Regions from separate parts of the Rossellomorea sp. ABR4_012 genome, predicted to be linked through region 2. Evidence: a T-box and tRNA genes for the amino acid it is inferred to sense, from the RefSeq annotation. Region 2 holds a T-box; the other holds one or more tRNA genes.
What was found. A T-box is a leader RNA that pairs with one kind of tRNA and senses whether it is charged. The one in region 2 lies ahead of ileS (isoleucine--tRNA ligase), so its partner is inferred to be a tRNA-Ile.
Positions count from the first base shown of each region.

Region 1 (3,421 bases), on a different contig from region 2:
TAACTCAGTTCCTCGCATGAGGAACTGTTGAAAGGTGGCTTTTAGCTATCACTTACAGATGGACCCGCGGCGCATTAGCTAGTTGGTGAGGTAACGGCTCACCAAGGCGACGATGCGTAGCCGACCTGAGAGGGTGATCGGCCACACTGGGACTGAGACACGGCCCAGACTCCTACGGGAGGCAGCAGTAGGGAATCTTCCGCAATGGACGAAAGTCTGACGGAGCAACGCCGCGTGAGTGAAGAAGGTTTTCGGATCGTAAAACTCTGTTGTTAGGGAAGAACAAGTGCCGTTCGAATAGGGCGGCACCTTGACGGTACCTAACCAGAAAGCCACGGCTAACTACGTGCCAGCAGCCGCGGTAATACGTAGGTGGCAAGCGTTGTCCGGAATTATTGGGCGTAAAGCGCGCGCAGGTGGTTTCTTAAGTCTGATGTGAAAGCCCACGGCTCAACCGTGGAGGGTCATTGGAAACTGGGGAACTTGAGTGCAGAAGAGGAAAGTGGAATTCCAAGTGTAGCGGTGAAATGCGTAGATATTTGGAGGAACACCAGTGGCGAAGGCGACTTTCTGGTCTGTAACTGACACTGAGGCGCGAAAGCGTGGGGAGCAAACAGGATTAGATACCCTGGTAGTCCACGCCGTAAACGATGAGTGCTAAGTGTTAGAGGGTTTCCGCCCTTTAGTGCTGCAGCTAACGCATTAAGCACTCCGCCTGGGGAGTACGGTCGCAAGACTGAAACTCAAAGGAATTGACGGGGGCCCGCACAAGCGGTGGAGCATGTGGTTTAATTCGAAGCAACGCGAAGAACCTTACCAGGTCTTGACATCCTCTGACAACCCTAGAGATAGGGCTTTCCCCTTCGGGGGACAGAGTGACAGGTGGTGCATGGTTGTCGTCAGCTCGTGTCGTGAGATGTTGGGTTAAGTCCCGCAACGAGCGCAACCCTTGATCTTAGTTGCCAGCATTCAGTTGGGCACTCTAAGATGACTGCCGGTGACAAACCGGAGGAAGGTGGGGATGACGTCAAATCATCATGCCCCTTATGACCTGGGCTACACACGTGCTACAATGGACGGTACAAAGGGCAGCGAGACCGCGAGGTTTAGCCAATCCCATAAAACCGTTCTCAGTTCGGATTGCAGGCTGCAACTCGCCTGCATGAAGCTGGAATCGCTAGTAATCGCGGATCAGCATGCCGCGGTGAATACGTTCCCGGGCCTTGTACACACCGCCCGTCACACCACGAGAGTTTGTAACACCCGAAGTCGGTGAGGTAACCTTTTGGAGCCAGCCGCCTAAGGTGGGACAGATGATTGGGGTGAAGTCGTAACAAGGTAGCCGTATCGGAAGGTGCGGCTGGATCACCTCCTTTCTAAGGAATATATATGAAACGTTTGACAGTCGAAGTTTTGTTCAGTTTTGATGGTTTGATCCATTAAATTCAATACTTTATGATAAGCGATGCTTATCATCCTTTTTATGAGTAGGGGCCTATAGCTCAGCTGGTTAGAGCGCACGCCTGATAAGCGTGAGGTCGGTGGTTCGAGTCCACTTAGGCCCACCATATTCATTCATACGGGGCCTTAGCTCAGCTGGGAGAGCGCCTGCTTTGCACGCAGGAGGTCAGCGGTTCGATCCCGCTAGGCTCCACTTAGGTTTTTTACGAAGCGTCAGCGGAGTAAAAGAACCAACCACCCGGATTTCATGATTACATGAACATCCAAACTTGTTCTTTGAAAACTAGATAAAGATATATTGATAGTCAAGAAATTACCGAGTATCGCCATTTTAGGTTTTAAACCTTATGTAACAACCAATTCGGTTAAGTTATGAAGGGCGCACGGTGGATGCCTTGGCACTAGGAGCCGATGAAGGACGGGACTAACACCGATATGCTTCGGGGAGCTGTAAGTGAGCTTTGATCCGGAGATTTCCGAATGGGGGAACCCATTGTTCGTAATGGAACAATATCCTTACTTGAATACATAGAGTATGGAAGGCAGACCCAGGGAACTGAAACATCTAAGTACCTGGAGGAAGAGAAAGCAAATGCGATTCCCTGAGTAGCGGCGAGCGAAACGGGATGTAGCCCAAACCAAGAGGCTTGCCTCTTGGGGTTGTAGGACACTCTATACGGAGTTACAAAGGAACGGAGTAGACGAAGAAGTCTGGAAAGGCTCGTCAAAGAAGGTAACAACCCTGTAGTTGAAACTTCGTTCCCTCTTGAGTGGATCCTGAGTACGGCGGGACACGTGAAATCCCGTCGGAAGCTGGGAGGACCATCTCCCAAGGCTAAATACTACCTAGTGACCGATAGTGAACCAGTACCGTGAGGGAAAGGTGAAAAGCACCCCGGAAGGGGAGTGAAAGAGAACCTGAAACCGTGTGCCTACAAGTAGTCAGAGCCCGTTAACGGGTGATGGCGTGCCTTTTGTAGAATGAACCGGCGAGTTACGATCCCATGCAAGGTTAAGTCGATGAGACGGAGCCGCAGCGAAAGCGAGTCTGAATAGGGCGAATGAGTATGTGGTCGTAGACCCGAAACCAGGTGATCTACCCATGTCCAGGATGAAGTCCAGGTAACACTGGATGGAGGTCCGAACCCACGCACGTTGAAAAGTGCGGGGATGAGGTGTGGGTAGCGGAGAAATTCCAATCGAACTTGGAGATAGCTGGTTCTCTCCGAAATAGCTTTAGGGCTAGCCTCATGTGTAAGAGTCTTGGAGGTAGAGCACTGTTTGGACTAGGGGCCCTCATCGGGTTACCGAATTCAGACAAACTCCGAATGCCAAAGACTTATCCATGGGAGTCAGACTGCGAGTGATAAGATCCGTAGTCGAAAGGGAAACAGCCCAGACCACCAGCTAAGGTCCCAAAGTATACGTTAAGTGGAAAAGGATGTGGAGTTGCTTAGACAACCAGGATGTTGGCTTAGAAGCAGCCACCATTTAAAGAGTGCGTAATAGCTCACTGGTCGAGTGACTCTGCGCCGAAAATGTACCGGGGCTAAACGTATCACCGAAGCTGTGGATTGACACCTCTAGGTGTCAGTGGTAGGAGAGCGTTCTAAGGACAGTGAAGTCAGACCGTAAGGACTGGTGGAGTGCTTAGAAGTGAGAATGCCGGTATGAGTAGCGAAAGATGGGTGAGAATCCCATCCACCGAATGCCTAAGGTTTCCTGAGGAAGGCTCGTCCGCTCAGGGTTAGTCGGGACCTAAGTCGAGGCCGATAGGCGTAGACGATGGACAACAGGTTGATATTCCTGTACCACCTCTTTTCCGTTTGAGCAATGGGGGGACGCAGGAGGATAGGGTAAGCGCACTGCTGGATATGTGCGTCTAAGCAGTTAGGCTGATGATGAGGCAAATCCCATCATCGCGAAGGCTGAGCTGTGATAGCGAGCGAATTATAGTAGC
Region 1 is NZ_JBSWVK010000001.1:292,543-295,963, reverse strand. Features, by position in the region: rRNA gene ACXAFV_RS01575 (16S ribosomal RNA) at 1-1,376, shown strand, start outside; tRNA gene ACXAFV_RS01570 (tRNA-Ile) at 1,492-1,568, shown strand; tRNA gene ACXAFV_RS01565 (tRNA-Ala) at 1,582-1,654, shown strand; rRNA gene ACXAFV_RS01560 (23S ribosomal RNA) at 1,825-3,421, shown strand, end outside.
Region 1: it encodes a tRNA-Ile, which carries the amino acid that the T-box ahead of ileS (isoleucine--tRNA ligase) is inferred to sense. The anticodon was not compared.

Region 2 (3,421 bases):
CATCACGCGCTTCAAGAACTGCCTGGTGAGAAGAACCTGAGTCAAACCATACATCCATGATGTCCTGCTCTTTCGTGAACTGACCATTCGGGCTTCCTTCATGAGTAAACCCTTCAGGAAGTAGATCTTTCGCTTCTTTTTCAAACCAGATATTTGAACCATGCTTGCTGAATAAAGCAGAAACATGATCGATCGTTTCATCTGTGATGATTTCTTCACCGTTTTCAGCGTAGAATACAGGAATTGGGACACCCCATGCACGCTGTCTTGAAATACACCAGTCGCCACGGTCTCTTACCATATTGAAGAGACGGGTTTCACCCCAGCTCGGAACCCATTTCGTGTCCTTGACAGCTTGCAGCAGCTCATCACGGAATTTATCGATGGACGCGAACCATTGAGCAGTCGCTCTAAAAATAACAGGTTTCTTTGTACGCCAGTCATGAGGATATGAATGCGTGATGAAGTTAAGCTTCAATAATGCTCCGGCTTCCTCTAGCTTCTCAGTGATTGGTTTGTTGGCTTTGTCATAGAATAGTCCTTCAAAGCCTGGAGCCTCAGAGGTCATTACACCTTTATCATCAACAGGACATAATACGTCTAACCCATATTTCTTACCTACAAGGAAGTCATCTTCCCCGTGGCCCGGTGCAGTGTGTACACAACCTGTACCTGAGTCGGTTGTAACGTGATCCCCAAGGATGATAAGGGATTCACGGTCATAAAGCGGATGTTTGGCTTTTAGGTGTTCAAGGTCATCACCTTTGACTTTTTCCGTTACTTCATACCCTTCCCATTCAAGGTTTTCTGCCACATCTTCCAGAAGGTCTTCAGCCACTACATAAGAGTTTTCATTAACCGATACAACTACGTATGTCAGGTCCTGATGAACAGCGATGCCAAGGTTCGCAGGAATCGTCCATGGGGTTGTCGTCCAGATAATGAACTGTGTACCTTCTTCAAGGATACCTTTTCCGTCGGTCACGCTGAACCCTACATAAATGGACGGAGAACGTTTGTCTTGATACTCGATCTCGGCTTCGGCTAAAGCAGATTCACTTGAAGGCGACCAATAAACAGGTTTTTTCCCCTTGTAGATATATCCCTTCTTAGCCATATCGCCGAACACTTTGATTTGTTGTGCCTCATATTCAGGTTTTAATGTGATATAAGGATTTTCCCAGTCACCGCGGACTCCCAGCTGCTTAAATTGAGTACGCTGGATATCAACTTGTTCATACGCATACTCTTCGCATAATTTACGAAATTCTGCAATCGTCATCTCTTTACGCTTTACACCTTTATTCGTAAGTGCCTGCTCGATTGGGAGTCCATGTGTATCCCAGCCTGGAACATAAGGTGCATGAAAACCGTTCATTGATTTATATCGTACGATGAAATCTTTAAGAATTTTATTCAGGGCGTGCCCCATGTGAAGATTTCCATTTGCATATGGAGGTCCATCATGAAGGACAAACAGCGGGCGTCCGTTTGTACGATCCTGGACCATTTTGTAGATGTCCATTTCTTCCCATTTCTTTTGAGTTTCAGGTTCTCTTTTAGGCAAGTTCCCTCTCATCGGAAACTCAGTTTTCGGCATCAATAAGGTATCTTTATACTCCATTTAATATATCCTCCTTCAGCATGTATCTTAATTGCCATCTTTTCTACTTTCTTGTGTTCTTAATCAATCTGGACAACAAAAAAAGCTTTCTCATCCCTAAAAAGGGACGAGAAAGCTTTCCCGCGGTACCACCCTCATAAAAATATCCAAATGGACACTCTCACTCGATTCATTCGTAACGTGAATAAAACGCCATACACTAGTCTTCCCGAATCAGTTGGGTTTTTCATGCATGGAGCTCAAGGGTGATCTTCCGCTTCTATTTCCTTACCGGGCTCGCACCATCCCCGGCTCGCTATATAGGAATCAAAGTAGAAACGTACTGTCCCTATCTCAGCCTTTATTATGGCAAATCAGATTGTTTTACAATTATATGAAATGAAAGCAGCTTTCGTCAAGACAGAGTCTCTTCTTCTTTAAGAGTTTTCAATTCAGTCGCATCTAAATCAAATTCCATCAACTGATCCCAATCGTCTGTATCCAGAAGATCAAGCTGCGCTTCAATCAACATCTTGAATCGGGTACGGAATACTTTCGACTGCTTCTTAAGCTCTTCGATTTCAATCGCGATCTTTCTCGCTTTTGAAAGCGATTCATTGACGATCCTGTCTGCATTTTTCTCTGCTTCTTTGATAATCAGCTTAGCTTCTTTTGTTGCGTTCCTCTTTACTTCTTCCCCTGCTTCTTGAGCGATGACGATGGATTTGTTAAGCGTTTCTTCAATGGTTGTAAAATGACCTAAACGTTCATTAAGAGAATTCAAACGTTCTTCAGTTTCTTTCTTTTCACGGATAAGAATTTCATAATCTTTAATGATTTGATCTAAAAATTCATTAACTTCATCCTCATCATAACCGCGAAAGCCACGACTAAACTCCTTGTTATGTATGTCTAATGGCGTTAAAGGCATGGGAGCCACCTCCAGTACTTGGTGAGTTACACTCTTATTATAACTAAAAATTCGACAGCATGTGGGGGGATTCCTTCTTTTTTCTATAATTTATTTCAGAATCCCTAATGAAATTCGCCATTTTTCCCGTTTGGTTCTGCCTTCGATCGAAAGAAGCTTGCTTCTTCCGTATCCTCTTACTGATAATACATCTCCTGCTTCGACTTCTATGGACGGATTTTCTGTGACCTTCCAATTCAATTTCACCAGATTGCTTTTGATATAGGCTTGAGCCTTCTGACGTGAAATATTATAAATTGCTGAGAGCACTACATCCAGTCTTAGGGAACTCACGGTCGTTACTTTCTCCTGCCATTCCTCCCTTGTTTCAATCAATTGTGTAAAAGGGGTGGATTGTAATGTCACTTTTGCTTTCCCTATCTGATTTAATTCCATCCTGACAAATTCAGAAATTTCTTCCGCTAGAATCAGTTGGACTTTTTGTTCATCTGACAGGATATCACCAAATTTTTCACGCTTCAGCCCTAAAGACATGATGCTGCCTAATACTTGCCTATGTTCTATTGTAACAAACTTACTCGGGTACTCAATCTCGAATAACCGTATACCATAATCTTCTTCTTCAGGCTCGAAATAGGGAGGGTATAGCAAAGCCCTTTTCCTTTCTGTATGTTCTGGAAAAAAAGATAGTAGCACCTCTTCATTCTGCCCGATAATCGATTGGACAATATGCTGCTGCCTGGGATCAAGAAAGTCTGTCCGTTTAGGTGCATATTGACTTGCCACCTGTTCTCTCCACTGGAGCACATGATCTACAAATTCTTTTTCATCCTGTCTGAAATGCTGATAAATGGACAACAGCCTCAGCTCCTTACATGGTCTTGTAT
Region 2 is NZ_JBSWVK010000005.1:28,181-31,601, forward strand. Features, by position in the region: gene ileS (isoleucine--tRNA ligase) at 1-1,624, opposite strand, end outside; T-box leader at 1,724-1,968, opposite strand; gene ACXAFV_RS18265 (DivIVA domain-containing protein) at 2,019-2,534, opposite strand; gene ACXAFV_RS18270 (YlmH family RNA-binding protein) at 2,625-3,392, opposite strand.